DNA from 2 places in the Dyella sp. CR10 genome. Region 2 is predicted to be linked to the other one. Evidence: predicted binding sites of a transcription regulator. Region 2 holds the regulator's gene; the other holds the start of a gene.
What was found. Region 2 encodes sigma-54, which starts transcription at its own class of promoters, with help from an activator protein. Its sites were predicted from a motif close to TGGCACGNGCNTTGC; they were not measured.
Positions count from the first base shown of each region.

Region 1 (3,401 bases), 740 kb from region 2:
GTCGGCCAGCTTGGCCTGCTGCTCGGGCGAGAGCTTCTGCAGCGGCAGGCCGAGCCGGTCGAACAGCTCGCGCGACAGGCAGGGGATGGCGTTGGCATTCGGCGAGGGCGCCGCGAAGCGCACGTCGCCGCGGGCTACCCAGGCGCCATTGAGGAAAATGTCAGTACGGTAGTTGCCCGGTGCGATCACCTGGCCGCGCTCGAAGCGGCTGATGTCGCCGGTGTTGCGGCCGGCACCCGACAGCAGGTTGCGGTCGAAGCTGGCATCGATCGGCGCCGCATCGGCGGAAGCGGCGGACGCGCCGCCGGCCGCGGGCGCGGCGGCGAGCGCATCGACGCTCCAGCCGCCCAGCACACCGGCGATCGCCACGCACAGCAGCGCGCGCCGGGCCAGCTGGCCTCCGGTGCGGGCGTTGCCGTCCGTGGCGCGCACGGAACTCACGGAGCGACGGTGCCCGTGTAGTTGTCGGCGGCGCCGTAGTCGTTAATCGCGGTGTACTTCACGGTGCTGCCGGCGACCGCCTTCGGCGCGCCGTCGTGCAGCGGCAGGCGCAGGTCGGACAGCGGCGCGACCATGCCCAGCTCGGCGCTTACCGACTTGCCGCCGATCGTCACCGCGAGCTCGGAAATGGTCACGTGGAAAGGCGTGGGGTTGTGCGCTACCAGGGCCTTGCCGTCCGCCTCGACCTTCCAGGTCAGCTGGCCCGGCGCCTTCAGCGGATCGCCCTGCAGGCCGGCCGGGCGATAGAACAGCTTCAGCCGCGAACGCAGCGCCAGCTGCAGCAGGTTCTGGCCTTCGGCCTGCGGGCCGGTCGGCTTGGGCGGCACTTCCAGCACGTTGAGCCAGAACAGCGACTCGCGGTCGGCCGGCAGCTGCTCGTGCGTATAGACGATGCGCAGGCTCTGTTCCTTCTTCGCCTCCATGCGGAACAGCGGCGGCGTGATCAGGAACGGCACATCGACAGATTCGGGGGTGGAATGCACGTCGCCGCGATCGATCCACGACTCGACCAGCACGGGGTGATCGTTGTCGTTGGTCAGGCGGACGGTGACTTCGCCGTCTTTCGCGGGAAAGACCACGCGCGTGCCGCCGATCAGCACATTGGCCTGCGCGGCCGGAGCGCCAAGACACAGGGCCAGCAGGCCCGCGCCCAGGGCGCAGACGAACTTCCTCATGGGATTCCCTCGCTGCGAAGAACGGTTCCGCCGCGTGGCGGCGGAGTTTGCGCCGGACCCGCTGGGGGGTACCGGCGCCGACTTGCCTCTTGCTTCTTGCGTCGGCCCGCGTCGCCGCGGGCCGGGCGGTTCTTACTGGTAGAGCATCGTGAACTGCACGCTGGTGCTCACGGTGCCGGCGCCGGCGGCGGCGGTCGCGAAGTACTGCGCGTAGTAGTTCAGGGAGCCGGCGCCGCTGGTCAGCGTGGCCTGCTGCGAGGACTGCGTGGAGGCCGTGCCGGCCAGGTTGATCGCGCTGAAGTCGCTGTTGAGCAGCTGCACTTCCACGCCGGTGGCGGTGCCCGCGGCGTTCTTCAGGTTGCCGTCGGCCATGATGGTCGGGCCCGGCTCGAAGAAGGTCTGGGCCTTGGTCAGCGAGCCGCAGTTGGTCAGGTTGAGCGCGAAGGCGGTGCGGCCGGCGGTGACGCCGGCGGCGCCCAGCGAGGTGGTCGACACGGTCGGCAGGGTCACGTTGACCGTGGCCGGGCTGGCGCCGCCGTTGATCTTGCAGGTGGAGGCGTTGACGGTGCCGGTGATGTTGATGGTGCCGTCGGCGGCGGAAGCCTGGTTCGGCGCCAGGGCGGCGAAGCCCAGGGCGGCGATCAGGGCGGTGGCGATAACGTTCTTGCTCATCGGGCCTTAGTCCTTAAACGGTTGGGTGGAATGCGGCAGGTTCGGTGCGTTCCGGACGCGGGCTCGGTGTCTCTCCCCCTGCGTCTTGCCGGCATCGAGGGGTGCGGGCCTGCCGGCCGTCCCTCGTTTGGCGAGCGGCATCATGCAGAAGCCGTGCCAAGAAACGTGACCTAGTTAACGCTTAGTTCTGCGATACATCTCACAGAATTTTCCAAGTCGGCGTTCAGCTGCGTCAATCCTTCGTCAAAGTCGCGCAGCGTCAAAAAGTGACCATGGGCGGCCAAGCCTTTGCTCCGATTAACAAATCGCATCAAATCGCCCCCTGTTACAGATGGGCTGTCAAGCTTGCTTGACATTGAGCAGGGCGGTGTCTAGCATGCTGTCAAGCTTGCTTGACATGGCGAGCGCGCAAAGCCACGGGGGTGGCCGATGGAGGGGAGCATGGAAAGTCTCACGCGGCGCATCGCCGCCTGGCCGGCCTGGCGGCGCCGTACGCTGGTCGTGCTGACAATCGGGGCGTTCTGGGCGGTGCTGGTGCTGACCTTGCGCTGGCCGGGCCTGTGGCCCCGCGCGCTGTGTCTGATCCTGCTGGCGATGCTGATCTGGTGGTTCGCCTACGTGATCCGCGCGGCCGCCTGCGTGGAGGCGCAGGGCGAACTGCGCCGGGAGGATCGCCGCTACCTGCGCGAATTCGTGCCGGCGATGATCGCGTACTTCGCGATCATGCTGTTCGTGTGGCCGCTGCATAAAACCGCCGACGCGACATGGCTGAAGGGGTTGATCGCGCTGCTGCCGGCCCTGCCGATCGCCGGCGTGGCGGTGTCCATGTTCCGCTACGTCACCGCCAGCGACGAATTCATGCAGCGCCTGCACCTGCAGGCGCTGGCGGTCGCGGCCGGCGTGATCGCGGTGGGGAGCATGGCGGTGGGGTTCCTGAGCTCGGCCAAGGTGCTCGTGCTGGACGGCAGCGCGTTGTTGCTGGTGTTTCCCGCGCTGTGCGTGACCTACGGCCTCACCCTGGCGTGGGCCAAGCGTCGCTACGGCGACTGACAGACGCGGCGGAATCAGAGAATAGATCGATGGAGAACCGCGTACGCGAATTGCGCGCCGAGCACGGCTGGTCGCAGGCCGACCTGGCCACGCAGCTGGATGTCTCGCGCCAGACCGTCAACGCGATCGAAACCGGCAAGTACGACCCCAGCTTGCCGCTGGCCTTCAAGATCGCGCGGCTGTTCGGACAGCCGATCGAAGCGATCTTCCGGCCGGAAGGCGAGGCGGTCAGGGAATCGGCGGGGACAGCAGCGGCCGCAAGGCCCACTGAACGAGGGTAGACACGCACATGGCCATCAAGGGACGCACCGCGGTGCGCATCGCCGCCGTCACGCTGGGATTGGGCGCGCTGGCATGGAATCAGTTCCACGCGCGCGGCGACAGCGCCGACAGCGCCGCGGACGACACGCCGGCGGCCGCCTCGAGCGCGCCCGCCGTGCCGGCGAAACCGGAAACCTGGCAGTTGGGCTCGCTCACGCTCACTCCATGCGAGCTGGGCCAGCC
Region 1 is NZ_CP185986.1:4,995,317-4,998,717, forward strand. It holds gene ACNR9O_RS22360 (fimbria/pilus outer membrane usher protein) at 1-441, opposite strand, end outside; gene ACNR9O_RS22365 (fimbrial biogenesis chaperone) at 438-1,175, opposite strand; gene ACNR9O_RS22370 (fimbrial protein) at 1,308-1,847, opposite strand; gene ACNR9O_RS22375 (hypothetical protein) at 2,289-2,897, shown strand; partial or broken gene ACNR9O_RS22380 (helix-turn-helix transcriptional regulator) at 2,927-3,112, shown strand; gene ACNR9O_RS22385 (alpha/beta fold hydrolase) at 3,187-3,401, shown strand, end outside.
Region 1: a site for sigma-54 is predicted at 1,992-2,006, ahead of ACNR9O_RS22370 (fimbrial protein). Genes of this name have one in related genera too.

Region 2 (3,401 bases):
CTGATCACCGGCGAAGCGGGCGGCGACGGCCTGGTCCACGGCACCTTCCTGCCCAAGCCCAAGCCAGCCGCTCCGGCTGCGGCCAAGCCGGCCGAGGGCAAGTAATCGATGCTGTCCGCTGAAGGCCTGCAAAAGCGTTTCCGCGCGCGCCAAGTGGTGCGCGACTTCGCCTTTTCCATCCGCGAAGGCGAAGTGGTCGGCCTGCTCGGCCCCAACGGCGCCGGCAAGACCACCTGCTTCTACATGGTCGTAGGCCTGATCGAGGCCGATGCCGGCACGATCAAGCTCGATAAGTACGACATCACCGGCTTGCCCATGCACGCGCGCGCCAAGCTGGGCATCGGCTACCTGCCGCAGGAACCCTCGGTGTTCCGTCGCCTCACCGTCGCCGACAACATCATGGCCGTGCTGGAGCTGCGCGAAAACCTCGACGCCAAGCAGCGCGCCACCGAACTGGAAAACCTGCTGGACGAGCTGAAGATCGCCCACATCGCCGACCAGCGGGGTATCAGCCTGTCTGGCGGTGAGCGCCGTCGCGTGGAGATCGCCCGCGCGCTGGCCGCCGAACCGCGCTACATGCTGCTGGACGAGCCGTTCGCCGGCGTGGACCCGATTTCCGTGGGCGAGATTCAGCGCATCGTGCGCCATCTCAAGGAACGCGGCATCGGGGTGTTGATCACCGATCACAATGTGCGTGAGACACTGGGCATCTGTGATCGCGCCTATATCCTCAACGATGGCGAGGTGCTCTCCCGCGGCACGCCGGCGCACATCCTGGCGGACGAGAAAGTCCGCGAGGTATATCTCGGCCGCGAGTTCAGGCTGTAGCCGTTTCAGCGGCGGATGCCCGCCACGCGCTCGCCGTCACATTCGGCCATATGACCTACGCGGCCACCAGCGGGAAGCTATGGCCGCTGTTCCCCCTAGGGGTTAGGATGACCCGACGTTCATCCGAACCGCTGGTATGAAGCCCGGACTGCAGTTTCGCCTCAACCAACAGCTCACCCTGACGCCGCAGTTGCAGCAGGCGATCCGCCTCTTGCAGCTCTCGCAGCTGGAGCTGGAGGCTGAGCTGCGCCAGATCGCCGAAAGCAACCCGCTGCTGGAGTTCTCCGAAGACGCGTCCGCCGAGAACGACGCCGAAGGCGAGAGCGCCAGTTTCGAAACTGCCGCCGAAACGTCCAGCGCCAGCAGCGACACAGATGGCGACGACCCCTCCGAATGGAGCGAAGCCGGCGGCGTCGCCGAGGAGCCCATCGATTTTTCCTCCGTCGGCGGCAGTCGTGCCAGCGGCGCATCCGACGACGACGGTTTCGAGCCGCAGAACGCTGCACCCGAGACGCTGCAGGAGCATCTCCTGTGGCAGCTCAACCTCACTCACCTGAGCCTGCGTGAACGCACCATCGCGGCCATCATCATCGATGCGCTCAACGCCGACGGCTACCTCGGCGAAACGCTGGAATCGGTCACCGCGGCCGTGCCGGCGGATCTGAAAGCCGGCGTCGAGGAAGTCGATGCCGTGCGCCGCCAGGTGCAGCGCTTCGACCCCACCGGCGTGGCCAGCCTGGACCTGCGCGACTGCCTGCGCGTACAGCTGGAGCAGTTCGATCCCGACACTCCGCAGCGCGAACTGGCGCTGCGCATCGTCGACGGCGAACTGGAACTGCTCGCACGCAACGACATCGCCCGACTGTCGCGACGCTTGCGCGCAAGTGAAGACGACACCCACGCCGCGGCCGTGCTCATCCGCAGTCTCGATCCGCGCCCCGGCGCGGCGCTCGACGTGACGCCGGTGGAATATGTCGCTCCCGATGTCTACGCCCGCAAGGACGGCGGCCGCTGGCGCGTGAGCCTCAATCCGGATTGCCAGCCCCGCCTGGGCCTCAACCAGCATTACTGCAACCTCATCGCGCAGGCGCGCGGCGAGGATGCCAGCTGGATGCGCGGCCAGTTGCAAGAGGCGCGGTGGCTGATCAAGAGCCTGGAATCGCGTGCCGAAACCCTGCTCAAGGTGGCCGAGGCCATCGTGCGGCGGCAGAGCGCCTTCCTCGACTACGGCCCGGAAGCCATGCACCCGCTGGTGCTGCGCGAGGTCGCCGAGGAAGTGGGCATGCATGAATCGACCATTTCGCGCGTCACCACCCGCAAGTACATCCATACGCCGCGGGGCACCTTCGAACTGAAGCATTTCTTCTCCAGCGGCGTGTCCACCGAGGACGGCGGCAGTGCCTCGGCAACCGCCATCCAGGCCATGCTGCGCAAGCTCATCGACGCGGAGGACCCGCGCAAACCCCTGTCCGACCAGGCCATCGCCGAGGAATTGCACCGCAAGGGCATCCAGGTGGCCCGCCGCACCGTCGCCAAATATAGGGAGGCCATGCGAATCCCCAGCTCCAGCGAGCGCCAGCGCGCCGGTTGACGCAAGTCACCCTGCCGCGCGCTTTTGTGCTGGATACGGGAACTTGGCGGGACGGAAAGCGTCCCCATACCAAGAGATGACAGTGATGTGTCGGCGACCTACCGGCACCGGCGCATCGACCCACGCCGCAGCATGCGGCAGTACCAGAGGAGGCGCACCATGCAAGTCCAGCTCAGCGGCCAGAAGATCGAGATCACCCCGGCCCTTCGCGAACGCGTGAACGGCCACTGTGAACGACTTACCCGCCTCGAAAGCAGACTCCTCGAATTGTCCGTCGTCCTCTCCGTCGACAAGCTCCAGCAACGCTGCGAGGGAACCCTCAAGGTCCCTGGTGCCGTGCCGCTGCACGCGGAGGCTACCGAGTCGGACATGTACGTCTCGATCGACACCATGTTCGACAAGCTGGTCGCTCAGCTACGCAAACACCGCGACAAGGTATGCGACAAGCATCAGCGCGAAGTGCGCGAGGAACGCCAATACGGCTGATCCTCAAGGCCCGCTCCTCCCCGGGGGCGGGCCTTTCCGATTCATCCTCCCCGTCCCAGGCAGGGCAGCCAGCCGCTCGAACTGGCACAATGTCCGCCATTCGCCGCCGGGCCATCCTTAGCCTTGCCACCACCCGGCGCAAAGGATGCGGCTTGGATCGGCTTACCGCCCGACAACTTTACGATGGCGTGCACGAACGCATGGTGCTGCGCTGGGTCGCGGGCATGCGCGGCGAATCCCGTGCACTGGAGCGCGGCGCGACCACCTCGCGCCGGCCCTCGTTGATCGGCTATCTCAACGTCATCTATCCGAACAAGATCCAGATCATCGGCACCGAGGAGCTCAACTTCCTCGACGGCCTCGATTCGCGCCAGCGCTGGGAAGCGATCAACAAGATCGCCGCCTACCAGCCGGTGGCGATCATTGTCACCAAGGACCAGGCCATCCCGGCCGACCTGCGCGAGGTCGCCGAGGAAACCAACACGCCCCTGTGGAT
Region 2 is NZ_CP185986.1:525,383-528,783, reverse strand. It holds gene lptA (lipopolysaccharide transport periplasmic protein LptA) at 1-105, shown strand, start outside; gene lptB (LPS export ABC transporter ATP-binding protein) at 109-828, shown strand; gene ACNR9O_RS02260 (RNA polymerase factor sigma-54) at 965-2,419, shown strand; gene hpf (ribosome hibernation-promoting factor, HPF/YfiA family) at 2,579-2,905, shown strand; gene hprK (HPr(Ser) kinase/phosphatase) at 3,058-3,401, shown strand, end outside.